Regions from separate parts of the Ruegeria sp. HKCCA4633 genome, predicted to be linked through region 3. Evidence: riboswitches for the same ligand, from Rfam matches in the RefSeq annotation. Region 3 holds a riboswitch; each other region holds the start of a gene.
What was found. A riboswitch is a leader RNA that binds a small molecule or an ion and turns the genes downstream of it on or off. The one in region 3 is predicted to bind cobalamin.

Region 1 (7,206 bases), on a different contig from region 3:
AGCCGCATGTCGGTGCGCCCTCAGGTGGCAGCCGAGGTGGACGACATGGCGATGATGCGGCTGCTTGCACGGGAGGATATCGGGCTGGCTCTGGTGGCTCCGATCGTTGTTCAGGATGAGTTGATTTCGGGTCGTCTGGTCGAGGCGCAAGAGCACCCGAAAATCAAGGAAAACTTCCACGCGATCACGTTCAAACGCCGGTTCCCGAACCCTTTGGTGCAAGAGCTCTTGTCGCATGGATCGGACACGCAGGACGGTGTCTGAGGTCAGTCACCACGCGCGGATTTGAACAGGTACAGGAAAACAAAAAGAGACCCGATAGACGTTGTCACGATACCCACGGGCAGTTCCTGTGGGGCCAAGAGCAGGCGGGACAGAATATCCGACAGCGTCAGCAGAATCGCCCCTACGATGGCCGAGGTAATCAGCAGGTTTCGGTGCAGCGTACCAGCAATGCCGCGCGCAATATGAGGCACCATCAGCCCAACAAATCCGATGACACCAGCCACGGACACAAAACTGGCCGTAGCCAACGCAGCCACAAAGAACATTCGGAATCGAAGACCCTGGACGGGAATTCCCAGTGACGACGCAGTGAAATCTCCGGTCAAAAGGGCATCCAGCCAGCGACTGCGATAAAGCGCGTAGCTTAGGATCAGGGCAAGCCCGGTCAGGACCAGTGGAAAGGTCTGCCATCGGGCAAGACCCAATCCGCCCAGCATCCAGAAGATAACCGAATGCGCCGCACGACTGTCGCCGGAAAAAATCAAATAATTTGTAATCGCGGAAAACAGGAAAGACACAGCCAAACCGGCCAGGATCAGCTTTTCCGGCGCACTTGTGCGCAAACCCTGAACCAGAGCCAGAACAATGCCAGAGGCTATTAGCCCCCCGCAAAACGCCGCCAAAGGCAGGGTCCAGACCCCCAGCACATCGCCAGTGACCGTTATGACAAGAACGGCCCCAGCCGCCGCCCCCGAGGACAGGCCAAAAAGGAACGGATCGGCCAGATCGTTGCGCGTGGTTGTTTGCAAAACCACGCCAACTACGCCCAGCCCTGCGCCGATCACAGCGGCGAACAAGGCTCGGGGGAGGCGAAGGTCGAAAACGATCCGATGCACCGGGGACATTTCACCTTCTGTCAGGCCGGTCCCCAAGCCAATGGCGGTAAAGACCTCGGCCATTGGGATCGAGGTTGTGCCATAGATCGTAGACAGCAGCAAAAGGGCGGTCAGAATGACCGCCCCCAGCAAGATCGATCGGCCCAAATGGACCATGTCAGTTGGTCTCCGGATGCATCGCATTGGCCATCTTTTCAATGGCTTCAATATTTGCCGGTCCGGGTGTCAATTCCTCGTAACGCAGGCCGATCCAGCGCGCGTTCTTGACTGCATCGGTTTGTGACATGACAGGATGATCTTTCAGAAACTGGAAGGTATCTTCTGCACCATTTCCTGTTTGATAGTCCAGTAGCACCAGGAATTCCGGGTTTGCGGCTGCCACGGTTTCCCAAGAGGTGCGACCCCAGCTGGTATCCATGTCATGTGTGACGTTTACACCCCCCGCAGCGGCAATCATGGCGTCCGGGATGGCGAATTTACCTGCGGTAAAAGGCGCATCTGCCGGCCCGTCCAGCAGGAAAACACGAGGTTTATCCAGATCGGCGGTTTTTGCCTCAAGGGCATCCAACTGGACTTTCCAGCCCAAGACAAGGTCTTCCGCCTTAGCCTCGACACCCATCACCTGGCCCAAACGCAGGACGTCGTCAAACAGCAGATCCATGCTGGCTTCGGGGCGGTCTTTGTTCAGGTGCACGCAGCTTTCGGTCAAGACCATGGTCTTGATGCCAAAGGGTTCCAGCGTGTCTGGGGTCACTTCGCCACCTGGCTGCATTCCGTAATACCAACCAGCGAAAAACATATCGGGTTCGACAGAGACAAGGTTTTCAACTGTAGGATATTTCGGAGCCAACTCGGGGATGTCGCCGCGCTGTGCATCAAAATCCGGGCTGGTCTTGTACCAGCCTGTGATGCCGGTCAGGCCGACGATCTTGTCTTGCAGACCCAAAGCAAACGCCATGTCAGTCATGTTCATGTCGTGAACAACGAGCCGTTCTGGCGTTGTTTCAAAAACCAGTGGCTCGCCGCAATTGTCCACTGTAATGGCATCCGCGGCTGCGCCGCTTGCCAGGCCAGTGAACACAGCCACAGGCCAGAGTTTCTGCATCATTGTAAGCTCCTGTTATGATGACAGTTTACGTTTTCGAATATCCAGAGCAGGGATCATGCGGCCCTCATGCTGGAAACACAGATAATCCACTCCAAACGTGTCGCGGACACGATCCGTTGTCAGAACATCGTTGACAGGGCCAAACCCTGTCAGACGTGTTGATTTCATTAACGCCACATGAGTGGCAAATTCCGGGATCATGACCAGATCGTGGACGATCATGACAACCGTCACGCCCAATTCAGCGACCAAAGACAACATGTGCCCCTTGGCATCCGGGTCTAGGTGATTGGTCGGCTCGTCCAGAAACAACAGAGACGGGTTTTGAGCCAGCGCACGTGCGATATGCGCCCGTTGCCTCTCACCCCCCGATAGCTGACCCATAGGTTTGCGGGAAAGGTGCATTAAACCCGTTGTTTCCAAAACCCGGTCAAGATCTTCCCTGTGCTCAGACGCGGACTTGTCAGCCTTGATCGGAATTTGGCCAAGTGCAACATAGTCGTGCAATCGCAACCGACTATCCGGCATTTCCTGTTGGCCAACCACAGCGATCGTCCGCGCGCGTTCATGGGCCGACAAGGTGCGCAGGCTTTGACCTTTTATCTGCACATCACCCAGCGCAATACGTTCGATTCCGCAAAGCAGCTTGAGCAGCGTAGTCTTCCCAGCCCCATTCGGTCCCGCAATCGCCAGAATTGATCCTTCTTCCAAGCCAAAGGACACATCCTGAAGCAGCACATCACCGTTCAAGGCATAATATTCTAGGTTTTCGACAGCCAGGAAACTCATGACGGCCTCTGCGATGGCAAGGCAGGCATGCGCGACAAGGTTTTGGTGAACAGTGTTAGCGGGCGGTCAGTTGCGTTTGTCCAACCATCGGAACTGAGCTGATATTGCCCGGCGAATTCCACCACTGCATCCAGATCCTGTTCCGAAACGATGTCACCAAACAAATACTGCGCCTTGCCCGGTGCCTGAAAACCGACGGTGGTTGGCCGGTCGCAGCCCGCCATGCACGCGACCTCCCGGATTGCAAACCCTTCGGGCAGTTTTCGCGCCAATGCGCCACTCACTTGATCGGTGGACATCGCGCCTGTGCATGTCGTGCATACAAGTAGGAAATGATCTGCAGTTTTCGTCATTGTGCGCACCGGTTACCGCTGATCAAACTACAATACAATGTTATAACATTACTATTTTGAGAATCGCGATCTTTTCGCGAGGCCACAGCACAATAGGTATTGGGGTTGAGGATAAAGCTATCAGTCACCTGTTGCATTGTCCGCTCTGCTTGAAACCAAGCGCGGACAGAAGGTGCCAAAAATGGAAACACGCGAAAACCGTGCCATCAAAGCCTCCTTCCAGGACGCCCCGCCCCGGGTTGGTTAAACATCGGATGGCAGGTCTCCTGACTTGCGGGTCAAAGCTTGGCCCACCTTCCCAACCCTTTCGGGGTCAGTGGCGCAGTGGCGTCGCTCTCCGCTTACAGTTGCGGGGGCAGTCACGGACTTGGCGCAATACAGCGCCGCACCGTATTCCCATTTTCATCCCTTTCGGAACCATCCAACTCAGCTAGGCTGGCGGTGCTGGACTTGTCAAGAAGGAGAAGCAGTCGAGCCGATCCAAAACATCTGGGCGCGGCTCACATTCACGTTGGCCGGTTCTAGCCTGGTTGATATCAATAGTCGGAAACCAACAAGAAGTCCGGCGCAGCGTCTTCTTCGATCTGTGAAAACCGAAGGATGGAATCTTCGAAGACATTATCCGTACGGTCATCATTCACAGTCGAAACCTCTCCAATAAGGCAATCGCCGTGTTCTGCCCAGAATGCGTGCCAGACACCCGGCATAAGGGTCACGCTTTGCCCCGGTTTCAGCCGCAAATGCTCACCTGGTTGCAACGTAACAGGGCAGGCATCGCTGGGTACCGTCACTGGCGTGTTCCGGTCGATGCCCCCGTCAGGGTCAGATGCGTAAATCTCCAGCACCAGATCACCCCCGCCGCGATTGATGATGTCCTCGGCCTTTACGATGTGACGATGCATCGGAGACAGTTGTTTATCTTTCGAGATCAGCAATTTTTCCGCATACAACATCCCGCGACCTGATTTCAGATCATTCACCTCACCATTGCGCAGAGTGAAGAGGAACAGGCCGAGTTCGTCAAACCGACCCTGAGCGTAATCGGTGATGTCCCAGCCCAGCCCCCGACTGCGGATCGTTTCAGCTACAGGACTTCGCATCTGATCGGGCGACCAATCGGCAAAAGGTGGTAACACGGCTCCAAAGGATTGTATGAAAGCCTGCGCTTCGGACTTGATGCGGTTAATTTCGGATCGTTTCATTGGTTTTTCCAAGAATTAAAGCTCATGCGCCCAGGGCGGCTCGGCCCCGGCACGGGATACGGTTACAGCGGCGACTTCGGCTCCCAGTTCCATGGCCGCGCGCAACGCTTCTGGGGTCAGGTTTCGCACGCCTTGTTTGGTCAGTTTCTCAGCACGGCTGAGTGCGGTGAGCACACCAGCATTGAACGTATCGCCGGCACCGATCGTGTCTACGACCTGCACCTGTTTCACCGGCACCGAAACCTTTGATCCATCTGCCAGATACCCATGTGCGCCATCACCGCCCCGGGTCACTATCAGGGCCGTTGGCCCGGCCCGCAACAACAACGCGGCTTTCGCCGACTCGGGCTCGGTACCGGGAATGATCCAGTCCAGATCCTCGTCGGAAACTTTGACGATATCGGATTGCGCGATCATGTGGTTCAGGCGTGTTCGAAACCGGGCCTGATCCTCGATGAAGCCCGGACGGATGTTCGGATCCAGCATCACCGCACGTTCGCCACCATGACGCTTCAACAATGACGCGTAGGCATCCGCGCAGGGCTCACACGCCACACTAATACCCCCTAGATACAAAGCAGAGACTGCTGGAAGCTGATCTGGCATTTCTTCCGGCGTCAACATACGCCCAGCCGTGTTTTCATCGACAAAGCTGTAGGTTGCGTGCCCATCTTGAAGTTGAACAAAGGCAAGTGTGCTGGGGCGATCCGAGACGATCACATGCGATGTATCAACGTGACTGGCGTTTAATGCGGTGATCAACTGCTGGCCGAACATGTCCGTTGAAATGCCCGTCAGCATCCCCACAGATACGCCTAGACGCCCCATGGCGACTGCTGTATTCAGGATCGCCCCGCCGGTATGCGGAACAAAGCCGTGCGCACCGAAAACTGTCGGCTCGGCGATCATATCAATCAGGGCTTCCCCGCAACACAAGATCATTCGACAGTCCTTTCCTGGAGTTCTTGTGGGGCACGTCGCTTAACGCTTGAGGGCGTTCTTGCAAAAGTTGTTTGCACCAATGATGCCAAATTCGGCTTGTTCTGAGACGTACAGGTTCAATGACTTTCGCAACTCACTAAAACGTCCACCGCCGTTGAACGCATCCTTAAAGTCCTGATCAAAGAGCCAACGGTTTTTCTCGGCGACGCCGCCCACAAGAAATACCCCACCGGCAGGCATCAGAGTAACTGCCATGTCGCCCATAAGTGCGCCCAGATGCGTGGTGAACATCTGCGCTGTTTTGACTGCGATGGGGTCCGAGGCATCGCGGGCTTCGGCCAAAATCTCTTTGGCAGAGCGCAATGAAGGCTGTGCGTTTCCAGCCGCCAATCCAACGGCTTGATACAGGATGGGCAAGCCCGTTCCGCTGAGGAACATTTCCGCTTCCAGAGCCAGGCTGTTCCCGAAAAAGCATTCAGGTGCAATTCGGCGGGCTGCTTCAAAGATCTCTACCTCGTCGCGGTGACGCGGATACAGTCCCACGTGGCCGCCTTCGCCGGAAACCGTGTGATAATGCCCTTCAGAAAACAACAAAGCTCCGACACCAAGCCCAGTGCCGGGGCCAACCACCAAACGCGTGCCCACAGGCGGTTTCGCCTGACCTTGCAAAACCGAAACTTCGTTCTGTTTGACGTCAGCAACTGACCAAGCTGCCGCTGTGAAGTCATTAATAACAAAAGTATGCTCCGCCCCGGTCGCCTGCGCCAGTTCAACCTCGGACAAGTCCAGATTAGCGTTTGTAAGACGGATGACTCCGTTTCTTACAGGACCAGCCCCAGCAGCAACGACCGCCTGAGGATTTGTGCCAACCTCATCTCGCAGAGAGTGAAATGCGTTCAGCAGATCGTCCAATGTGCCCGTAGGGTGCTTGCGCAGGTCCGTTAGCTCGCCATTTGTCACAACGCCAAGACGGGTGTTTGTTCCGCCAATGTCTGCAACCAAATTCCAGTGTTCATGCACAGAACCAGATGGTTGCGCTAACGGAAGAGAGACGTTCTGCCCCTCTGAAAGGGCGGATTTCAGCGCCGCGAACGACGCTTTGGGCGTTCTTTCCAGAGTTTCAAAATCCACGTCCACCAGTCCAAACCTTTTCTCGTACCCGAAGGCCCATTCGTAATTGTCCAGCAGAGACCAGACAAAATAGCCTTTAACCGGAACACCTTGTGCCAAAGCGTCCAGCACGGCTGCAAGGTGTGTATCAAGATATTCGATACGGTCCTCATCCCGCACGCGCTCTGCGCTCGCCATTCCGTTTTCGGTGATATAGATTGGTAGCCCGCCCGTATAGTCCTTCTGTGCTCGAATAAGAAATCGGGTCAGGGCGGAAGGGTCAATTTCCCACCCCATCTGCGTTTTTGGCAGTGGTCCGGGAACATCGGTCAAACTGGGCCACGCGGTATCGCTCGGGGCAATCAACTTTCGGGTGTAGTAGTTCAACCCGCACCAATCGACCTGAGTCCCAATCGTTTCAAAATCGTCCTGCCAACCAGATGGCAAGTGTGGCTCAAGCCCATCCAACACCAGTTTGGGGTACTGTTTCTTGAAGACGCCACCAAGAAAGAACCGATTGTAAATCGCATCATACCGGTCCGCAGCAAGCCGCGCCTCGACGCTGTCATCGGCCGGGTCTG
Region 2 (7,206 bases), on a different contig from region 3:
GGCGATGTAGTGGGCTGTGGTTTGGCCATCGACGGTGGCGTTGAGCGCAAGGATAACCTCTGTGATCCCTTCGGCCAGAACCCGATCCTTCAGGCGCGGGATGCGTAATTCGTCCGGGCCAACTCCGTCCAGCGCCGACAGCGTGCCGCCCAGAACGTGATAGCGGCCCTTGAACACGCCAGCGCGTTCCATCGCCCAGAGGTCGGCCACGTCTTCGACGACGCACAGCTCTCCGGTTGCGCGGTCCTCGCTGTTGCAGATGTCACAGATATCGGTGGTGCCCACATTGCCGCAATTCAGGCATTCCCGAGCGGTGATTGCGACCTGCTGCATCGCGTCTGAAAGGGGCGTCAGCAGCAGGGCGCGTTTTCGAATCAGGTGCAACACCGCGCGGCGGGCCGAGCGGGGGCCAAGGCCGGGCAGTTTGGCCATCAGGTCGATCAGATTGTCGATGTCGCTGTTCGAACTCACGGTCTGTCCTGCGTATCGCCGGAGGGAAGCTCCGGCGAATCCAATTGTGAAATGATGAAAATCAGAACGGCAGCTTGATGTCTGCGGGCAGGCCCATGCTTTCGGTCAGCTTGGCCATTTCAGCCTGAGAGCGCTCGGCAGCTTTGGTCTGCGCGTCCTTGATGGCAGCCAAAATCAGGTCTTCGACCACTTCCTTGTCGTCACCGTTGAATATCGACGGGTCGATGTCCAGACCTTTGAGCTCGCCTTTGGCGGTCGCCGTCGCCTTGACCAGACCAGCCCCGGATTCACCGACAACCATCATGTTGTTCAGCTCTTCCTGCATTTCGGTCATCTTTGTTTGCAAGTCCTGCGCGGATTTCATCATCTTGGCCATGTCGCCCAGACCGCCAAGCCCGCCGAGTCCTTTCAGCATAGGTATTCTCCTGTGTCTCTGTTTGGTCTCTAGATACGGCCCGTCGAAGCGCGGCACAAGGGTTGTCCCGCCGGTCGGAGAGGTCTTTCAAACCACGCGGACGTCGTGCAAGCCGTCTGTCTCGGTAACCGAGCAGCAGATCGATTTCAGGGTTCTTGGATGGTCGTAGTCCCAGGGACGACCGCGATGCATTGTTGCGCGCTCGTCCCAGATCAATACATCGCCGACGGACCAATGGTGCGAATAGACGTATTCGGGCTGCGTGCAAAACGCGATGGCTTCGTCCAGTAGGGACTGACTTTGTTCATGCCCCATGCCTTCGATGGCAAAGGCGTGCGAGGCGATGAACAGGGCTTCTTCTCCGGTTACCGGGTTCGGCCAAATCGCGCGCCATGGGCGATCTGGCCATCGCGTCATTTTTGGCAGCGCAGCGAGGTCGGCTGAAATTTTTGAACGGGAATGCGACAACCGGTGCCAGATGATGGCGTCCCTAAGAACGGATTTCAGACGATCTGGCATATGCGCCCAAGCGGCGCGGGTCGATGCGATCTCGGTTTCGCCGCCGGATGGCGGGACGACTTTTGCCGTCAGAATATTGATCAGCGCCGGCGTCGGCAGGAACGTGCTGTCTGTGTGCCACAACATGTTGGCCTGCAAATCCAACAGACGCAGATCGTCTTTCGCACGCAGCCCATCCTTGGTTTTGTTTGTCAGTTCGGGAAGCTGAAACTCAACATCGCGACCCGCTGCCATGGCTTCACGGTTTTCCAATGGCCCAAAAAGTTCGGCAAGGCGAATGTGGTCCGCATCAGATATCGATTGGGCCGGAAACAAAAGCACAGAGCGGGTTTCGAATGCGCGCCGGATTTCCGGAAAGTAACGCTGTTTGGTAACGTCGCGCAAATCTAGGTCGTGAACGACCAATCCGAAACGTGGGTGCAGTGGTGATGTTCGCATGAAATCCCTCCCTGGCATCATGGAAGGGTGTACCTGTTTGAAGGGTCGATCTGCTTCGTTTGCGACACGGGATCGAGCGCTTTCGGGTCAGTCTTCTTCGAACGGGTCCCACTCATCTTCAACTTCAGGAAGCGCTTCGGTCTCGACCTGGGCGGCGCGTTGTTCCGGCGTCTCGATCTTTGTGATCTTTGCCTTGGGGAATTGCGCCAGCACCGCCTGAACCAGAGGATGCTTTTCAGCTTCGGCCTTCAAGGCCAGCTCGGCCTCATCTCGCACTTCGGCAATTGTCGGCGTATCCCCGTTCGAGACGATCGAGACAGCCCACCGGTTTCCGGTCCAGCGTTGCAGGGCAGAGCCCAGCCGGGGCGCAAGGTCTGTCGGTGCATTCGTGGCTGGGGTGAACTCGATCCGACCGGGCTGATAAGACACAAGTCGCACGCCGTTTTCCACTTCAACCAGAAGCTTCACGTCGCGGTTGGCGCGGATCAGTTCGACCACGTGCTCAAAGGTCGGGTACCGGGCCAGGGCCGTCTGAGCATCCTGTGCCAATGCGGCAACCGGCGCGCCGCTTGAACCACGTGGGGCCGAGGCGTATGTGGATGCGGGGGTGGCGCTGGCCTGCGCGGGTGTTGCACCCTGCCGAGACATCAAGGTGCCGCCGCTAGGTCCACCTGCCGGAGGCGGCGGGGCGTCCTGCAGCCGTTTGACCAGTTCTTCAGGGCTGGGCAGATCAGCAACATGGGTCAGGCGGATAACGGCCATCTCAGCGGCCATCATGGCATTGGGCGCGGCCGAGACTTCTTCGAGCGCTTTCAGCAACATCTGCCACATCCGGGTCAGAACGCGCATCGGCAGGGCCTCTGCCATGTGTTGGCCACGGCTCCGTTCGTCCGGAGAAACGGTTGGGTCTTCGGCGGCGTCTGGCGTGATCTTCACGACGGACACCCAATGTGTGATCTCAGCCAGATCGCGCAAGACAGCCAATGGGTCAGCACCTTCTGCGTATTGGCCGCTGAGTTCTGTCAGTGCGCCTGCGGCGTCGCCCCGCAGGATCATGTCCATGAGGTCCAGAACGCGGCCACGGTCCGCAAGGCCCAGCATTGCGCGAACCTGTTCGGCAGTGGTTTCACCCGCCCCGTGCGATATCGCCTGGTCCAGCAGCGAGGTTGCATCCCTTGCAGACCCTTCCGCGGAGCGCGTGATCAGCGCCAGCGCATCTTCTGCGATCTCAGCGCCTTCCGCTGACGCGATCTTTTGCAGAAGGCCGATCATATCCTCGGGTTCGATCCGGCGCAGGTCAAAGCGCTGGCAGCGGGACAGAACTGTGACCGGCACCTTGCGGATTTCAGTGGTTGCAAAGATGAACTTCACATGCTCGGGCGGTTCCTCAAGCGTCTTGAGCAGCGCGTTGAAAGCGCTGGTCGAAAGCATGTGGACCTCATCGATGATGTATATCTTGTAACGCGCGCTGGCGGCGCGATAGCGGACACTGTCGATAATCTCGCGAATATCGTTCACGCCAGTTCGGCTGGCGGCGTCCATCTCCATCACATCGACGTGGCGGCCTTCCATGATCGCCACGCAGTGTTCGCATTGGCCGCAAGGTTCGGTCGTCGGGCCGCCATTACCGTCGGGCCCGATACAGTTCATACCCTTGGCGATGATCCGTGCGGTGGTGGTTTTTCCGGTGCCGCGAATGCCGGTCATGATGAAAGCCTGCGCAATCCGGTCCGCTTCGAACGCGTTTTTCAGGGTGCGCACCATGGCATCCTGACCCACCAGATCGGCAAAGGTTTCCGGGCGATATTTGCGGGCGAGAACCTGATAGGCGGGGCTGGGCGTGTCGGTCATGTTTTCTCGGTCGGATTCGGTGCTTCGGCTCAGCGTAGTGGTCGCTGCCTTCCGCGTCCACTGCGAGGCGCGATGATTTTTGATTTAGATTCTGACCGGATTCGCACTAAGCTGGTCCAACAAAATTTATGGTGCATTTTCGTTAAGAGTTCTTGGTGGAGGACACTGGTTTATGTCGCAACTGGTTATCTATGCCCTGCAAGTCGCGGGGGGTACACTTGCCCTGACATCGATGCCCGGACGGGGCGGGGATTATGAAAGGGATCTGGATACGATTGCCGCATGGAAGCCGGGGCTGGTTGTTTCAATGACAACGGACGTCGAGATGCTCCAAAACGGGGCGCAGGAATTCGGCAGCGATATCCAAAGCCGCGCCAGCCGGTGGGTGCATCTGCCGATCGAAGACTTTGGCGCCCCTACGCCTGCAGTTGAAGAGGCGTGGCCCTCGATCAGCGCGGCCGCCCGGCATGCTTTGACGGGTGGAGGGCGGGTACTGGTGCATTGTCGGGGCGGCTGCGGCAGGTCGGGAATGGTTGTTCTGCGGCTGATGGTCGAATGCGGCGAACAGCCAGACAAAGCCCTGGAGCGTTTGCGGGCGCTGCGTCCTTGTGCCGTGGAAACAGACGCCCAATTGGCCTGGGCAGCACAGAATTTTCAGGCTCAAGTCGTATAGTCTTAGGCCGAAATCTGTTCAGGCGCGTGCACGGGTTTGCGAGGCCGCAGCTTTGCAACCTCGATCATCGCGCAGGGTGGGTCTGTAATGATGCCGGATGGCAAGGCGCTGAACGTGTTTCCAAAGATCAGATCGGCGTAAGCGTTCAGGTCCTGCGGCTCTGCTTCAGGCTGTGTATCGCAAAAGATGCGAATTCTGTCTGATTGCGCTCGGAAAGTTGCGTGGCATCCTTGCGTGCAATGTGACAATTCACTGCCACCTTCAAACTCGAACCCGTCGCTTGTGGCGGCTGTGGCCTGCTTCATCGCCTCGGAAATTGAGCGTGCCAGCCGCGCCAGGGCAGGGCAGGTTTTGCCCGTCCGCTGACACACCGTTGCACTGTATTCATGCGTCTTCGTCTTCCAGATCATCCTGCGCCCTCCGCGCGTGGTGGGCAGGAGAGTTGGGTCAGGTGGGACGGCAACGTGCTGTCAGGACCTGCCCGGACACCCCGCCCGAGTTTCGGTTTCAGTTCCGATGGCAGGTCTCCTGACTTGCGGGTCATGGCTTTGCCGACCTTCCCAGCCCTAGGGGCCAGTGGTGTTTTGGCATCGCTCACCGCTTACAGTTGCGGGGGCAGTCGCGGATTTGGTTTGCGCCCGGATGACCAGACTGAACCGCACCGTGTTCCCTTTTCATCCCGACCCCTTGTGGGGGACAGGAACCATCACACAATCGCTAGCGTCTGATCCGGTTCCGAGTCAAGCTGATCTTTTACCCCGACGTGTGGTCATGCTGGATGGGGGGAACGTTCCTCTTTAGTGTTTAAAATATTGAAGCCAAGCAATTCAGTTTTTCAGTGCAGGGTCAGGGATCATGTTGGACGCAGAGCAGACGGTGTTGGCTGAAGATTTCCTTTTCCCATCCGGGTCCACGACCCTTGCAGCACGGTTGTACCGACCGCTGTCAGAGCCTGAAACCGTGGTTGTGCTGAATAGTGCAACGGGTGTGCCGCGCGACTATTATCGCCACTTCGCACAGTGGCTAGCGGCCGAGCGGGGTATGGCGTGTCTGACCTATGACTACCGGGATTTCGGGCATTCTCTGACCGGCCGTATGAAGGATGCGCGTGCAACAATGGCGGATTGGGCTTTGATCGACATGCCAGCGGCGCGGGCGGAAATGCGCAGGCGTTATCCTGATGCGCAGCAATGGACCATTGGTCATTCCGTTGGTGCGATGCTGGGGCCTGTTCAGCCCGACATCGACCAAATCGATCGGATGATTTGCGTGTGTTCGGGGCTCGTAACCCTCAGTGATCACCCATGGCCTTACCGTGGATTGGCCGGTGTTTTCTGGTATGGACACGCACCGGTACTGGTCAAAGCACTTGGCTATCTGCCGGGAAATGCGATCGGGTTTGGTGCGGACTTGCCGGGCTCGGTCTACTGGCAATGGCGCGAATGGTGCACGGCTCCTTTGAATTATGTACCTGAAATCGGACAAAACCTTCCTGAGGCGCGTTGGGACGGCTCCGGTAGACCCGTGGATTTGTTCACTTTCGAGGACGACCAGATGGTCCCGCCCGAAGCTGTCTGGCGGCTTGCCGACCTTTATGGCGCCGAGGCTAAGCGGCACCTGCTTAGGTCTGATGACTTCGGATTGTCAGAGATTGGCCATATCGGAGCTTTTGCTCGGCGTAATGCGGCAGTTTGGCCGAGCCTGATCGCGTGATCAGGCTCGACTTTTGAATTACCGAGTATTTTTCGCTTAACGCCCTTTATGCAGTTTTCGATCCTTCATGACACCCCGCACCATCTTACCGAACGCTTTGTCCCGTGCCCGGGATTGGGCGACGGTTTCCGAGTTGCGCTGATCTTCGCGCCGAAGCTTTCGCCATCGATCCAAGCGGGCAGGGTCAAGCACGCCTTGTTTGATCGCCCGCTGTACAGCACAGCCTGGTTCGGATTCGTGCTGACAATCTGAAAAACGGCAGTTCAGGCCAAGTACGGCGAGGTCCGAGAACACCTCGTCGATACCGTCCTGAGCTTCAAGCAGACGCAATGCGCGCATTCCAGGCGTATCAATCAGCCAGCCGCCGTTGCGCATCCGGTGTAACGCGCGCGCCGTGGTTGTGTGCCGACCGCGAGCGTCGTTCTCGCGAATACCTGACGTCGCCAAATCCTGATCGGTCAAGCCGTTGGACAATGTCGTCTTGCCAACGCCTGACGACCCAACCAGTGCTCCGGTCTGGCCTTTGGGGCACCAGGATAAGACCTTTTCCAATTCCGTTAGGTCTAGCGCGTTGATCGCCAGAACTGTCAGAAACGGGTCCAGAGCCTGCACCTGTTCCGAGAAACGATTGGGGTCATCCGATTGGTCAGCCTTTGTCAGGACAACAACCGGGTAACATCCTGCCTGATGTGCAAGTGCCAGATAACGCTCTAGCCGGGGCAGGTTGAAATCAGCGTTGCACGAACTGACGATGAACAGCACATCGACATTGGCAGCGATCAGTTGCGTCGCAGCGCCTGTACCGGCGGCGCGCCGGTGCAACAGGCTGCGCCGGTCGAGTAGATGTTGCACGCGATTGTCGTCGTCCGTGAGAACCCAGTCTCCGACGGCATAGCTGCCGGTCGATTGATCAAGGGTCAGCAATGGAGATTCGCCCTGCGGATTCAGCCCGATCAGGCGGTCCCTATGAACGGAAGCGATGCGAAAAGGCGTGCACGAAGGATGAGCCGCGTGTTGCGCGGCAAAGTGAGAGGACCATCCAAGGTCCGAAAGTGAAGAATTCATTGGTCTGCCTGTTGTCAGAAACAGCAATCCCAACGGATGGCGATCGCGCATCCCCGGGTCA
Region 3 (7,206 bases):
AGGGCAGTCGCGCCGCCGTCGTCAATCAGATCATAAAGCTTGCGCGCAGGCAGCGATCCAAAAGCTGCACCATACAGCGCGCCCAGATCACATGGGCCAGGTTGCAGTTTTGAGCCGACGGGGCCCGGCGCATGTCCTTGCCATTCCTGCGGCAACGCGTCGATGACCCGCGCCATGCGGCGAGTTTCGGAAGTGTATATCTTTGAAAACCACATGGCTAACGCGATCATATGATCAATGGCGTCGGCCTCGGTCACAGGTCGCCCAGTTTCGCAGCCATCGGCGCGCAGGATCAGGCCGTCAACGCCCGTTTCCAGACGAATATCCGCTGAATCCGCGTTCAAAAGCCGCGCGGGTCCGGTGTCGATGGCAAAGCCGAACTTGGCGGGCAGGGCAGGCAACTCTGCCAACCGGTCGATCAGTTCCTGGGTGAGGCGCGCAGTCAAATCACCAGCCTGATACAGCGGTGTGACCAGAATATTGCGTCGCACCTCGATGCCGGGTTCCGCATCCAGAAGGTTCAGCGCTGCAAGCTCCTTAAGCAGCGGCTGATGGTCATAGTCCTCCACGCCCCGCAATTGAAGATTGGCACGGTTGGTCAAGTCGATCGACCCGTTGCCAAACCGATCTGCAAGGTCGCACAGACCCAGCGCCTGATCCGCTGTCAGTCGTGCAAGCCGGGGCCGGACCCGCACGACCAATCCGTCACCAGACATCATTGGACGATGGGCACCGGGGCACCAACCCTGCACGATAGGAGCGCTCATGTCAGGCCCTCCAGATCCGCCCGGATCGAGTTTCGACGGGTGTTCCAAAGCCCGGCCTCAAGCAACGCGCGGAACCGGTCCTGCATTGCTTGATGGGCCAGGGGATTGGCCTCTTGCAGGAAGGTGTCCACTTCTTCGTTGCCCAAAGTGGCATCGTGGTAAAGATCGAACAGATGTGGTGCGACCGTCCCGGACAGATGGGCGAAGGATGCCATGTGATCCAGCGTCGCCGCGATTTCAGCTGCGCCCCTGAAGCCATGCCGTTGCATCCCTGCGATCCAGTTGGGATTTGCGGCGCGAGCGTGAACGACACGGCTGATCTCTTCCGGCAGGGTTCGGGCGCGGGGGATTTCGGGGTTTGTGTTGTCCAGATGGTAAAGCTGCACGCTACCACCGGTGATTTTCTTGGCTGCCGCAAATCCGGCCTCATGCGTAGCGTAGTCATTGGCCAGCAGCAGATCGGTTTCGGTCAGATCCTGCAGGTGAACAAAGCTGTCAGCATTGGCCACGCGCTGGGTGATACCGTCTTTGTCCTGTGCGATGTGTTCGCCTTCCAGCGCGAAAGAACTGGCTTCCAGCCAAGCCTCGCCCGCCTGGACGCGCGCTTCGTCGGTGTAGACTTCGGACAATTGGGTCATGTTGACGCCATAACTGCCGGGCGCCGGGCCGTAGACGCGGGCCGTAGGGGCCAAGCCTGCATAGGGGTTCCAGTCCGGCGCTTCGTCGCGCGCAGACAGCGCACGAACGGCCTGACCGTACAGCGCCGAAAGGGTCGGGAACACATCACGGAACAGGCCCGACACGCGCAACGTCACGTCCAGTCGCGGGCGACTGAGATCCGTGATCGGAAGCACCTCGATGCCAGATACACGCTCTGAACCTTTGTCCCAAACAGGCTTTACACCCAGAAGATGCAGCGCCATGGCGAATTCTTCGCCCGCAGTACGCATGGTGGCTGAGCCCCACAGGTCAACAATCAGCCCTTTGGGGTAATCGCCTTCTTCTTGCAGATGACGGCGCACAAGCTCTTCAGCCAGTTTGACGCCCTGCGCATATGCTGCGCGGGTTGGGACCGAGCGTGGGTCGGTTGTATAAAGGTTCCGCCCTGTCGGCAGCACGTCCGACCGCCCACGATAGGGAGAGCCGGATGGGCCAGCCTCGATCCTTTTGCCCCCGAGCGCGTCGATCAGAGCACTTCGTTCGGCATGGGCCGAAGCCGTTGGGTCGAGATTGCCTGTCACTTCGGGCACGCGGCCAAAGATATGTAGCCCGTCGCCGAATTGGCTTTCCTTGATGTCACAGACAAAACGGTCGATCCGGGTGATCGCCTCGGCTGTGCAGGTGGCTTGATCGAGCCCAAGATCGTTTTCCAGCCCGATGGCCTGCGCTTCGTCCCGAATATCTTCTTGCAAACGGTCGCGGCGCTTGGGGTCTAACCCGTCTGCGTTCGAGAACTCATCCAGCAGCGACTCCAACCGCACCATCCGGTCCGGCGTCCCGCTTTCCTTCATCGGCGGTGGGATATGGCCCAGCGTGACGGCCCCGATCCGACGCTTGGCCTGCGCGGCTTCGCCGGGGTCATTGACGATAAAGGGGTAGATCACTGGCAGGTCGCGGATCAGCGCTTCGGGCCAGCAATCAGCAGACAGTGCAACGGACTTCCCGGGCAACCATTCCAATGTGCCATGCGCACCAATATGGATCAGCGCGTCCGCACCAAGACCTTTGCGCAGCCACAAATAAAAGGCGACATAGCTGTGACGGGGCGTGCGCGAAAGGTCGTGATAATCGTCATCGCGCAGTTCCGGTGTTCCGCGTTCGGGTTGCAGCGCGACCAGAGCTTGGCCCCGGCGTAGAGCTGTAAAGTGAAACGCGCCATCTGCAAAGGCCGGATCGTCTTCGCATTTGCCCCAAACCGTTCGAAGGTCGGTTCGCAATTGCTCGGGCAGATAGGTCAGCGCTTGCAAGTACTCGTCCAGCGGCCATGAAATCCGAGCGTCCAAAAGAGTCTCGGCAATCGGTTCTGCTGGCGCGGTGTCATAACCTTCGTTCTGGAGATCGGACAGCATCGCCTCGGCGGATGCCAGCGCGTCCAGACCCACCGCATGGGCCATCTGCCAGTCTTTCCCGGGGTAGGTCGACAGCACAAGCGCCGGGATCTGATCCGTCTTTGGTTTGTCGTTCAGGCGCAGCCAGCCTGATACCCGGTCGATAATGGCTTCGATCCGTTCGGCCTCGGCCCGATGGGCAAAGCGGGAGTATTCCAGATGAGGATCGCGTTTGCCCGGTTCTTTGAACGAGGCGATGCCCGCCGAAATTCGTCCGTCTACCTCAGGCAAGACAACATGCATGGCAAGGTCGGCAGGCGAGAGACCGCGTTCCGCCTCAGCCCAGGCTTTGCGGCGCGAGGTGGCCAGAGCGACCTGAAACACCGGCACATTGGCGGCATCCAGCGGAGACGTGCCCGACGCGCCTTTGCCCGAAAAGGACGTTGCGTTGATGATGGCAGCGGGGGTCAACGCCCCAAGCGTCTCGCGCAACCAATCGGCAGCAGTTGGCGCTTTGAGCGAAGGTGCGAACAGGCCCACTGCCGCAAATCCGCGCGCACGCAAACTGCGGATCAGAGCTGCGACTGGGGCAGTGTCGGCCGACGTCAGATATGCGCGGTAAAACGTGACGACGATACGTTTTGCGTCGCCTTCGAACGCGGTATCCGTTGGGATTACACCGCGATCCGGGCACCATGCGCCGCATTCAGGCAGGGTCTTTGCGCCCATCACCGGCCCGGCATAAAGCCCTGCTGCCAAGGCCATCTGGGCCAATGCGGCTTGCGCTGCGACCTCACCACCGGTGTCACACAGATGGGCCAAACGGCGCAGCGTTGAAACGGGCAGGGTAGAGTAGTCATCCAGCCGCGTATCCTCTCGCCCGTCCGCGGGCAGAACGGCAAGCGCGATGCCCTTAGCATGCGCCAGCGCCAGAACCTGTTGCAAGCCGTAGGACCAGTAAGGCACGCCGCCAATCAGGCGGATCAGAATGCCCTTGGCGCCGTCCAACGTCTGCTCGACATAGGTGTCGACGGACAGAGGGTGTTTGAGCGCGGTCAAATTGGCCAATCGAAGCGTCGGCATTCGCCCCTCGGTTCCGCCGCCACGATGCCAGCCCGCCGCGAAAGCGCCGAGGTCGCTGTCCGAGAAGGACAAAACAACCAGATCCGCCGGGCTTTGGCCCAGATCGGTTGGGGTCTCGGTTTCCTCGAGCCCGTGGCTTTCGCGGAAGACGACGTGCATGGTTTACTCGGCAGCCTCGGTGACGCCCGCGAGGATCGCGTGGATTTCGGCCTCTTTGATGTCGTCATGCTCGGCGATAACAACCAGACGCGAACGGCGCTCTTCCTCTGGTCCCCATGGGCGGTCATATTGGTGACGGACGCGTGCGCCCACAGCCTGAACCAGCAGGCGCATGGGTTTGCCCTGTACTGCCGCATAACCTTTGACCCGCAGGATGTTCAGCTCGGTCGCCAGACGTTCGATCTTGGCGACCAGATCAGCTGGATCGGTTTGTTCCGGCAACTCGACGATGGTGCTTTCGAAATCGTCATGCTCGTGATCGTGGTGACCGTCGTGGTGCGACGGACGCGCATCCATGTCGTCCTCGGCTGCGGCTTCCAGACCCAGTACAACGCGGACATCCACAACGCCCTCGGCGACTTCGACAACAGGCAGGTGGCGAGGGGCTTCGGCGGCGATCACTTCTTTGGCCTTGGCCACACCTTCGGGCCCTGCAAGATCAGGCTTGGTCAGAAGGATAATGTCGGCGCACGAGATCTGATCTTCGAACACTTCGGACAGCGGCGTTTCGTGATCGATCGAGTCGTCGGCGAGGCGCTGGGCATCGACAGCTTCGACATTCGGGGCAAAGCGACCGGCGGCGACGGCCTCGGCATCGGCCAGAGCGATCACGCCATCGACAGTGATCTTTGAGCGGATATCCGGCCAGTCGAACGCCTTCAACAACGGTTTTGGCAGGGCGAGGCCAGAGGTTTCGATCAGGATATGCTCGGGGCGCGGTTCCAGCGCCATCAGCGCCTCGATGGTCGGGATGAAGTCATCCGCGACGGTGCAGCAGATGCAACCGTTTGCCAACTCCATGATGTTTTCCGCAGGGCAATCCGGGATGGCGCAGGATTTCAGGATATCGCCATCCACGCCCACATCGCCAAACTCGTTGACGACGACGGCCAGACGTTTGCCCTGAGGGTTCTGCATCAGGTGTTTGACCAGCGTTGTTTTTCCCGAGCCCAGAAAGCCGGTGATCACGGTGACGGGAAGTTTTTCGAGATTCGACATGTCAGGCTCCAATCGGGGGAATGCGCGAGGCGCAGTTTTTGCGGAAATGTTCAGGGCGCTCGCGCCATTTCACCAGGCCATCTTCGGTGGCCAGATACTTGGTTGCGCCGTCGACGATTACATCGACATGGTCTAATTCGTTCAGGTTCTCGTAAACGAAGGTCCAGCGATCGGGACCACCACGCAGCACGATAGAACAGCCCTGATCGCAGTTCGAAAGGCATTCGACAGGTTTCAGGGTGATGCCTTCAGGCAGTTCGGCTTGTTCCAATGCCTGGTGCAGCAAAGTGCCGGGGCGTTGCGCATCGTCTTCGATGGGCAGCCCGCGGCGGCAGGTCGTGCAGACCAGCAGTTCGACCGGTGTGGTCTCAGTCATGTCTCTCATCCCCCCAAATCCTCTTCGCGGGGGACGGGGTTTCAAGCGGGCCACGTGTTGCAACATGGACCCGATACCGGAACACCCCGCCCGGTTTCAACTTCGGGTGCTGGCAGGTCTCCCGGCTTGCGGATGTCAGAGGCCCGGTACGTCAGGGTCCTCTGTCGGATGTCCCGCCTTCCCGGCCTTGGCCAGTGGCATTGGGCACCCTCTCCGGTCACGGTCGCGGGGGCGGCTGCGTTTGGCGGAAGATCCGTTGACGCATTCCCTTTTCATCGGCTCTTGCCGACACCAACGAATGGGTCATGCGGCACCGCTGGCCCGCTTGTCAAGCGCGTTGCGCGTAACATCAGGGTGTGGGTGTGAAAAGCGACCTGTGGTTGTCGTTGGGCGGCATGAATGGTCAGATAAATCCGTGATCGCATGACGGGTACAAGCCAGCAGGGAGAGGCGACATATGAAAGTAGGATTCATCGGGTTGGGAAACGTTGGCGGCAAGCTTTCGGGTTCCTTGCTGCGAAACGGGATTGATCTGATAGTGCATGATCTGAACGCGGATCTGGTGGGCGAGTTCGTCGCCCTTGGCGCAAAGGCAGCCGAAGGTCCGGCACAGTTGATGCGCGATTGCGATGCCGTCATCACCTGCTTGCCATCGCCTGCGGCATCAGATGCGGTCATGCAAGAGATGCTGCCCGAAGTGGGCCCCGGCAAAATCTGGATGGAGATGTCGACAACCGATGAGGCCGAAGTCAAGCGTTTGGGGGCCGAGGTGATCGAACGCGGAGGCGCGGCAGTGGACTGCCCGGTTTCGGGCGGGTGCCACCGGGCGGCCACCGGCAATATCTCGATCTTCGCGGGATGTGATCGTGCGACTTTTGAGCGAATTCTGCCGTTTCTGACCACCATGGGGCGGCGTGTTTTGCACACTGGTGAATTGGGCTCTGCCTCGGTTTTGAAGGTGATGACCAACTATCTGGCCACGGCCAACCTGATCACCTGCGCCGAAGCGCTGGTCACGGCAAAGGCTGCCGGGATGGATCTGAACACAACATACGAGGCGATAAAAATCTCGTCCGGTACGTCCTTTGTGCATGAAACGGAAAGTCAGGTCATCCTGAACGGATCGCGCGATATTTCTTTCACTATGGACTTGGTGAAAAAGGACATTGGTCTGTTTCAAGAGGTCGCTGACCGCGCCGGGGTGCCTCTGGAAATGAACCCGGTCATGATCAAGATTTTTGAAGATGGCATTGCCCGGTATGGGGATCGCGAGCTGTCGCCGAATATCATCAAACGACTGGAAGAGGCGACAGGCCTGGACATCACAGCCCCCGGTTTCCCGCCGGAGATGGAAGATGATGAACCGGAAGAGCCAGGGTACGAGGTTGTTCCGCAAGGGCGAGGTCCGGCGTAAAGGTCCAGCCTGGGCTTTCCAGTGAGGTGTCATTGGCAGTCGGGGTTGGTCAGCCCATAAATCCGGCCCCGATTGCTACGCTAGTACAGGACGTTGATCATCACCAACGAAACGATCAGGAACAAAGCAGTCATAATGCCGCCCGAGCGTACGAAATCCATGACCTTGTATCCGGCCGGACCCATGATCAGTGCGTTGACCTGATGGGTCGGGATGATGAAGCTGTTCGAGGTTGATATGGCGACTGTGAGTGCAAAGACTGCTGGGTTGCCTCCTGCAGCCACGGCAATTGATACGGCC
Region 4 (7,206 bases), on a different contig from region 3:
CAAAGACGCGAGCATAGTTTTCGAGGCTGAATTCAAAGTTGGTCAGAACGTTCGGTCCACTACCAGTCAAACGCGGTTCTGACGCTTCGACCACGTCTTCAAAGGCATCGGGATCGCCGTCGACGGCAACAGGAATGCGGATACGCTCACGCTGGCCCCCTTCCAGAGTGCCGAAGTCACAAAACAGGTCCTGCCCGTCCAAAACGCAGGGGGCGGCAACGTCCCCCGCAACGACACCGTCGGGCAGAACGTCACTAAGGGTGACGCCGTCGATTGCGATCTCCTGACTGGAGTTGCGCAGACGGTATTCAATCCGCAGATCGTCGCCCGATCCGCGCAGGCTTTCACGCACAACCGGTGCGGGTGGGCGGAGATCGGACAGGGTAAATGGCTTGAAGCTGATCCAGAAGATTGCCAGCAAAGGCAAGATCACCACAAGCGATACGCTGATCACGGTCGGAGCCAGCAGCGTCCAGGCCAGACGCGCCTCGCGTTTGGCTAACGCCCCGGTTCCGGTCGGTGGGGTGGCCGAAGTCATGGGGTACCTCGAAGGGTTAAGTGCAGCGGCGCGCACGCCGCTGCAGATGCCACTTGATTACTGAACCTTCGCCAGTTCTTCGTTCATGGCTGCAACCGCTGCGGCTGCGTCGATCTCGTCATCAATGTACTGACGTACAACACGATTGATGGCCTGAGAGTTGATCATTTTCGACGCCAGCGCCAATTGACCCTCGGCTACGCCCCAACGCTGCGCCACGTCCAGACCACCGACGATCTCATCGATCATCGCCTGTTCATACAACTCGCCCAGAGGGGCCTTACGGTCGACACCGACAGGCAGTTCCGCCCAGGCTTCAGAGAATGCAGTCGGATTGTCTGCATTACCACGGCGCACGGGGAACTTACCCTCAGGCGCAATGGCAAGCGTCTGGGTATAGCCGTCATCCATGGCAAACCTTACGAATTCCATGGCCGCGTCGGTGTCCGCATCATTGGTGATACCGAAGTACCGCACGTCGCCCCAGGCCGCGCCATCGGGGTTCGACGGGCCCGACAATTTGGTCACGATACCGGTCTTGCTGGCCAGATCGCGCGATGTCGGGTCGTCGTTGATGGTCGGAGGGGCGCTGTCCCGCAGACCGGCCAGTTCATCAAGAATGAAAGGCGACCAGATGATCATCGCGGCTTTACCGTCGAAATACAGCTCACGCGATTGCTTCCAGAAAAGTTCACCCGGAGGCGAGGCTTTGGAAATGGCCTTGTAGAAATCCAAAACCTCGGTGGTCTTGGCCTCATCAAGCGGCTGGAAGCCATCGGGGCCAACCGGGCTGACGCCGTTTGCCAGGAATACATGCTCCAGCACCTGGCTCATGAAGTTCTCGTCAACTTTTGTGGCCGAGACAAAGCCATACATTTCTGGCGGGTTGTGCAGCGCCTCAAGTGCGGCCTGAATATCTGCAAAACTGTCGGGCGCTTCCAGACCGGCCTCTTCAAAAAGGTCCTTCCGGTACACAACCATTTGCGTCCAGCCATCCACCGGAACCGAGGCGGTTTCACCATTGAACGCAGCCATGCCCAAAGCACCCGGAGCGAAAGTATCAGCGCCCAGTTCTTCGATCACTTCGGTCGCAGCTTCGGTGTCCAGAATGCCAGCTTCGGCCCACGGCAGGGCGTACTGCAACGGGTGGTAGACCACATCTGGCAAGTCACCTGCGGCAAAAGCTGCTGTCGCGCGGGTGCCCAAATCTGTTTCTGTGACAGGGATCACCTCAACGGTCGTGCCGGTCTGCGCCTTGAACTGGTCGGCCATTTCCTGTTGTTTCGCCAGACGCTCGGGCTGCTCTTCGGTCGTCCAGAAACGGATCGTGTCCGCCTGTACCGACATTGCCGTCAGCGCCATTGCCAACGAAGAGCCGAGCATCAGCTTGGCTGCTTTTGGTGTAAGTTTCATGGTCGGTTTCCTCCCCGATTGTCTTCCATGGATCGTTTGATTTTTTTCGCCAACTCGTTCGAGGTCAGCAGCGGCGGTCCGTCAGAGTCGCGTTCAATCAGCACCGCCTGACTGAGTTCGCGCAAAGTTGCGGGTTCTTCTCCTCGGGTCTGACGTATCAGCATCGTAGCAAGGCGTTCACCTGCCCGTTTAGAGTCGACGCTGAACGTCGTTAGCCCGGGGCTGGCGTATTGGCATTCCGGGACCCCGTCATATCCAAGAACCGAGACATCGCGCCCGATCTCAAGGCCAAATTCTGCGCAGACAGAGTAGCTTCCCAGTGCCGCTTGGTCTGTCGCAAATACAATCGCGGTCGGCGGGACAGGAAGACGCAATAAAGCGCGCGCTTCAGCGGCCCCTTCTTCGCGGGTGCGGGCCCCTTCGCGTATCAATTCGGGATCAACTGGCAATCCTGCGTCCCTAAGCCCGTCGACATAGCCATCCCGACGCAGGTGGCTGTAGTTGAACTTTGGATCACTGCCGACAAACCCGATACGGCTGTGACCAAAACGGGCCAGACGTTCGACCGCGTCGCTCATGGCTGTTTCGCCGGAAATATCAAACCACGACGTATCGTCCTGAAACCCGACCTGACCATAGCCAGTCCGCCCATAAAGGATGAACGGCACCTGCAAGTCCTTCAGGTATCCAACGCGCGCATCATCGACTTCGGCTCGCGGCAGTATAAATCCGTCGGCCTTACGTTCTTCAACCAAACGGCCCAGCATGTTCAGCATGTCCTGTTTCGACTTCGCGGTCGAAATTGTCATCGTCCAGTCAGACGCACTGGCAGCTTCACAAGCCCCTGCCAGAAAGTCTTGGAAAAACGGATTGTGCCGATCCGGTTCTTCACTGTTGATGACCATTGCAATGGCACGCACGCGCCCCGTTCGGATGGCCTGAGCGTGGCTGAGCGGGCGATACCCCATCTTGCGCGCCGTCACCTCAACCCGCTTTCGCGTTGATTCTGAGATGTCGGAATACCCATTCAATGCCCGCGACACCGTGCTTTTCGAAAGGCCGAGTTGATCGGCCAGTTCATCAAGCTTCACCCGTCCAGTCGCCGAGGCGCGCCGGGATCGGATTTGTCGCTGTCGCGTGTTGAGATTCGCTGTCATTCCATCATTTTGCGTTTCCGAAACCGGTTTCGGCAATGGAAAAGTCCAATTTTTGTGCGTATTGTAAATTTCTGGTTTCACAAGCCGGGATACTTATGCTTCGGCATCAAATCTGAGGTCACCGCACTGATTGTCAGACAGTGACACTGATCACCTCTATGCACCGAGCCGCAACTACACGGCAGAAACACCTTATTGAAATTCGGTATTGCCCTAAGCGATGCCGCAAACGAGAGTTGACCGTGTACAAGTTTTTCTGCCATCAACGCGCCATGTTCGGTTCCGGGGACTCACCCGGAGGCAATAGGGAATGCAGTGCGGCTTTTTCTTCGCCAATTCTGCAACTGCCCCCGCAACTGTAAGCGGCGAGCGCGGCTGATCGTGCCACTGGGATATGCCCGGGAAGGCCAGCCAAGCGTTTTGACCCGCAAGTCAGGAGACCTGCCGAACATGCGCCCTCGGAATGGGCGTTGATCGTCGGCGACGGGGTGTGCGCCGAAACTGTTTGCCTATTTGAGCAAATGGTTTCGCATTCCCCAATGTCAAAAACCAATGCGTGCCGGGGAAGGCGCGACGTGAGAAGGACTTGTTTGTGAAACACTTTTTGTTGGCGGCAACAGCTGCCATTGCATTGCCTGCGATGGCTCAGGCTCATTTCCTGCTGGAATACACCGAAGATACCATGATTGATCGTCCTGGTGACGTTCCGGTCAAGTTGGTCTTCTGGCATCCGTTTGAAGCCGGGCACGTGATGACCCTGGAAAAGCCAGAAGAATTTTATGTGATCCACAACGGCGAAAAGACCGATTTGTTGGGTACGTTGGAAGAAACCACGTTCGAAGGCCCCGAGAACACGGCCAAGGCCTTTTTGGGCTCGGTTCCAGTGAAACGTTCTGGCGATTACGTCGTGGTAACGGTACCTGCGCCTTATTACGAGGAATCTGAGGATATCTATATCCAGCAGGTCACCAAGGCATATCTGAACCGAAACGAGCTGCCCACCGACTGGGACCAGCCGCAAGGTTTGGCTACCGAAATACTGCCGCTGAACAAGCCCTATAACATCATCGCTGGCTCGACCTTCACGGGACGTGTATTGAGCGAGGGCAACCCAGTGGCTGGCGTAGAGATTGAAATCGAATACATGGCCGCGGAACCCGACTTGGCCGGAAACGGCGCAAAAAACGCAACTGCTTCCCCACTGCCAGGCGGCGCACTGGTCGCAATTTCGGACGAAAACGGCTATTTCACCTTTGGCGTGCCAAAAGCAGGCTACTGGGGTTTCGCAGCGTTGGGTTCGGGCCCGAAGACTGAACATGAAGGCAAAGAACTAAGTCAGGACGCTGTGATCTGGATCCGCGCCTGGGATCTGGAGTAACCCATATGCATATTGTGGACGGAGCCCTTTCGAACCCTGTTGTGATTGGCGGCGTAATCGCGGCAGCAGGCGGGATCGCCATGGGGCTGAAATCGCTGGACCTGGATCGCATTCCCACTGCCGGGGTGTTGTCAGCCAGCTTTTTTGTCGCCTCACTGATCCATGTTCCGATCGGCCCGTCCTCTGTGCATTTGATCCTGAACGGTCTGGCCGGGCTTTTGCTCGGCTGGGCGGCCTTTCCGGCGCTTTTTGTTGGCTTGCTGCTTCAGGCTGTGTTCTTCGGCTTTGGAGGACTGACAGTGCTTGGGATCAACACAGTCAACATCGCCCTTCCGGCGGTGCTTACATGGATAATCTTCGGTCGTCTGATCGCCAAGGGCACGCCTGTTCAAGGAGCAGTTTGGGGCGGCATAGGCGGCGCTTTCTCAATCGCAGCTACGACGGCTTTTGTCGCAGTATCGCTGGCGCTGTCGGGCGACGAATTCCTGCCGGCTGCGAAGCTTGTGTTATTTGCTCACGTCCCTGTCATGGCCGTCGAAGCGGTTCTGACCGGGTTCGCCATTTTACTGGCTCGTCAGGTTAAACCAGAACTCTTTTATAAAGGCGCATCGGCATGAGGCAACTGCTCGTTGTTATTGCGTTGTCACTGATGCCGCTTCCTGCGCTGGCCCACAAAGTTATCGCAGGGGTCTTTCCTGCAGGCGATGCAATCGAAGGCGAATTGGGCTTTTCAAACGGCGATATGGCGCAAAACCAAAAAGTCATCGTGTACGGGCCCGATGGTGCTGAGTTGGGACGAACACTGACCGATACAGATGGTTTCTTCCTTTACACCCCGACCAACCCGGTAGAACACACGTTCAAAGCAGACTTGGGCGCGGGGCATGTGGCAGAAGTCACCATGCCTGCTGCCGATGTCGCGGCGATAATGGGTGTTGAAGCTGACGTGGTCGAAACTGCCGCAATGATTGCCCCTAAGGAAGGTGGGACGCAGGTGACTGTCGCATCATTGACGAACGAAGAACGCGCCGCAATTGCTCAGGCGGTCCGAGACGAAACCCGCCCGCTGCGACGCGAGATTGCCTCCTATCGTGAACACAATGATCTGCAAACGATCCTGGGTGGCATCGGTTACATCATTGGTTTGTTCGGAATCGGCTTTTACATCGCCGCACGCAAGAAGATGACCTCCTGATGGCCCACGCCCTGGAACCCCAGGCCAAGACATTGGCCGAGACTGGTACGGGTGCATCCTTTTGGGTGATCCAAGGCTTGGATCCTCGGATGCGGATCGTGGTGGCGAGTGTTTTTTCCATTGTCACGGTCTCGCTCAGCACCATTCCAGGGCTGATTGCGGCATTGGCTGTTTCTATCGGAGTGCTGCTGATGTCTCGCCTGCCCATTCGCCGAACGCTCAAACGTATGGCGATGATGGACAGCTTTATCATCTTCATGTTGGTACTTTTGCCATTTACCACGCCCGGGGATGCGATGTTCAACTTGTTTGGGTTTCCGGCCAGTTGGCAAGGCCTTTGGAAAGCCACTGAGATTGCGCTGACAGCTAACGCCGTCATATTGTCCCTGATGGTTCTGGTTGGAACGATGGAACCGGTTACGCTTGGCCACGCGTTGCATAAACTGCGCTGTCCCGAAGCACTCGTCCACCTTCTGATGTTTACCATTCGCTACATCGAAGTTTTACGCGAGGAATATATGCGCCTGCGCGCGGCGATGAAGGTCCGTGGGTTTCGACCGGGCACTAATTGGCACACGTATCGCAGCTTTGGCTATCTGGTTGGCATGATGTTGGTCCGCGCCATCGAACGGTCCGAGCGAATCTTAGCAGCGATGAAATGCCGAGGGTTCTCTGGACGGCTTCTCTTGCTGCAGGAATTTAACCTGACCCTGCGCGACTACGTGTTTGCGGCGACTCTATGCATAGTGTGCATTGGGCTTCTTTGTCTGGATTTCGCATGACGATCCTCAAGCTGGAAGACATTCATTTCGCCTATCCCGGTCAAGCACCCGTACTGGACGGCGCCTCGCTTACGCTTGAACCAGGGCAACGCCTGTCGATTGCAGGACCTAACGGAGCAGGGAAATCCACCCTGTTTGGAATTGCGCTTGGTTTGCAAAAGCCAACCTCGGGTAGTGTGATCGCCCTTGGAAAAGATCGGCGCACCGAGGCCGATTTTCACGAGGTTCGCCGCGAGATCGGACTGGTGTTTCAAGACCCTGACGATCAGCTGTTTTGCCCCACTGTGGCAGAAGACATCGCGTTTGGGCCTCTCAATCTAGGGCGCAACAAGGACGACGCTCTCGCCATCGTCGACAGAGTTCTCTCTGATCTAGACTTGATGCACTTGCGTGATCGCATAACACATAAATTGTCGGGGGGCGAAAAGCGTCTTGTGACCCTTGCCACCGTATTGGCGATGGAACCCCGGGCACTGTTATTGGACGAACCAACAAATGCGCTCGATATCCAGAACGAAGCCCGCCTGCTGGAGATACTACAGGGTTTGCCACAGGCCATTTTACTGGTCAGCCATGCGCCATCCTTCCGTCAGGCATTGGCCCCGGACACGCTTGAATTGAGAAACGGTAGACTTGTCGCCGCGGGATTTTGAACTGCTGCGCTTTGCCGACGATTGGTCAACACATCGGCCCCCTGCCCCTCATCAGGCGAAACGGTATACGGAAAAGGCCGGTAAGCCCGC

Region 1: it holds a riboswitch for cobalamin, as region 3 does, so the genes downstream of both, GOV85_RS08530 (DUF1636 domain-containing protein) here and GOV85_RS09805 (DUF1636 domain-containing protein) in region 3, are expected to answer to the same signal.
Region 2: it holds a riboswitch for cobalamin, as region 3 does, so the genes downstream of both, GOV85_RS16550 (hypothetical protein) here and GOV85_RS09805 (DUF1636 domain-containing protein) in region 3, are expected to answer to the same signal.
Region 4: it holds a riboswitch for cobalamin, as region 3 does, so the genes downstream of both, GOV85_RS09300 (DUF4198 domain-containing protein) here and GOV85_RS09805 (DUF1636 domain-containing protein) in region 3, are expected to answer to the same signal.

Annotation. Positions count from the first base shown of each region.
Region 1 is NZ_WQGJ01000002.1:422,128-429,333, forward strand. Features, by position in the region: gene GOV85_RS08510 (LysR family transcriptional regulator) at 1-264, shown strand, start outside; gene GOV85_RS08515 (iron ABC transporter permease) at 267-1,277, opposite strand; gene GOV85_RS08520 (ABC transporter substrate-binding protein) at 1,279-2,229, opposite strand; gene GOV85_RS08525 (ABC transporter ATP-binding protein) at 2,242-3,018, opposite strand; gene GOV85_RS08530 (DUF1636 domain-containing protein) at 3,015-3,371, opposite strand; cobalamin riboswitch at 3,610-3,808, opposite strand; gene GOV85_RS08535 (D-lyxose/D-mannose family sugar isomerase) at 3,908-4,573, opposite strand; gene GOV85_RS08540 (carbohydrate kinase) at 4,589-5,515, opposite strand; gene GOV85_RS21585 (ROK family protein) at 5,555-6,535, opposite strand; partial or broken gene GOV85_RS21590 (GH1 family beta-glucosidase) at 6,581-7,206, opposite strand, start outside.
Region 2 is NZ_WQGJ01000007.1:49,610-56,815, reverse strand. Features, by position in the region: gene recR (recombination mediator RecR) at 1-471, opposite strand, end outside; gene GOV85_RS16570 (YbaB/EbfC family nucleoid-associated protein) at 533-886, opposite strand; gene GOV85_RS16565 (TauD/TfdA family dioxygenase) at 974-1,843, opposite strand; gene GOV85_RS16560 (DNA polymerase III subunit gamma/tau) at 1,931-3,694, opposite strand; gene GOV85_RS16555 (protein-tyrosine phosphatase family protein) at 3,867-4,367, shown strand; gene GOV85_RS16550 (hypothetical protein) at 4,370-4,777, opposite strand; cobalamin riboswitch at 4,868-5,090, opposite strand; gene GOV85_RS16545 (hypothetical protein) at 5,223-6,080, shown strand; gene rsgA (ribosome small subunit-dependent GTPase A) at 6,117-7,145, opposite strand.
Region 3 is NZ_WQGJ01000003.1:84,657-91,862, reverse strand. Features, by position in the region: gene GOV85_RS09820 (cobalamin biosynthesis protein CobG) at 1-767, opposite strand, end outside; gene cobN (cobaltochelatase subunit CobN) at 764-4,057, opposite strand; gene cobW (cobalamin biosynthesis protein CobW) at 4,061-5,116, opposite strand; gene GOV85_RS09805 (DUF1636 domain-containing protein) at 5,118-5,492, opposite strand; cobalamin riboswitch at 5,586-5,803, opposite strand; partial or broken gene GOV85_RS09800 (NAD(P)-dependent oxidoreductase) at 5,929-6,906, shown strand; gene GOV85_RS09795 (SLC13 family permease) at 6,987-7,206, opposite strand, start outside.
Region 4 is NZ_WQGJ01000002.1:608,059-615,264, forward strand. Features, by position in the region: gene GOV85_RS09285 (carbohydrate ABC transporter permease) at 1-538, opposite strand, end outside; gene GOV85_RS09290 (ABC transporter substrate-binding protein) at 596-1,951, opposite strand; gene GOV85_RS09295 (LacI family DNA-binding transcriptional regulator) at 1,948-3,108, opposite strand; cobalamin riboswitch at 3,369-3,572, shown strand; gene GOV85_RS09300 (DUF4198 domain-containing protein) at 3,701-4,486, shown strand; gene cbiM (cobalt transporter CbiM) at 4,492-5,103, shown strand; gene GOV85_RS09310 (cobalt ABC transporter permease) at 5,100-5,681, shown strand; gene cbiQ (cobalt ECF transporter T component CbiQ) at 5,681-6,463, shown strand; gene GOV85_RS09320 (energy-coupling factor ABC transporter ATP-binding protein) at 6,460-7,116, shown strand; gene GOV85_RS21415 (hypothetical protein) at 7,053-7,206, opposite strand, start outside.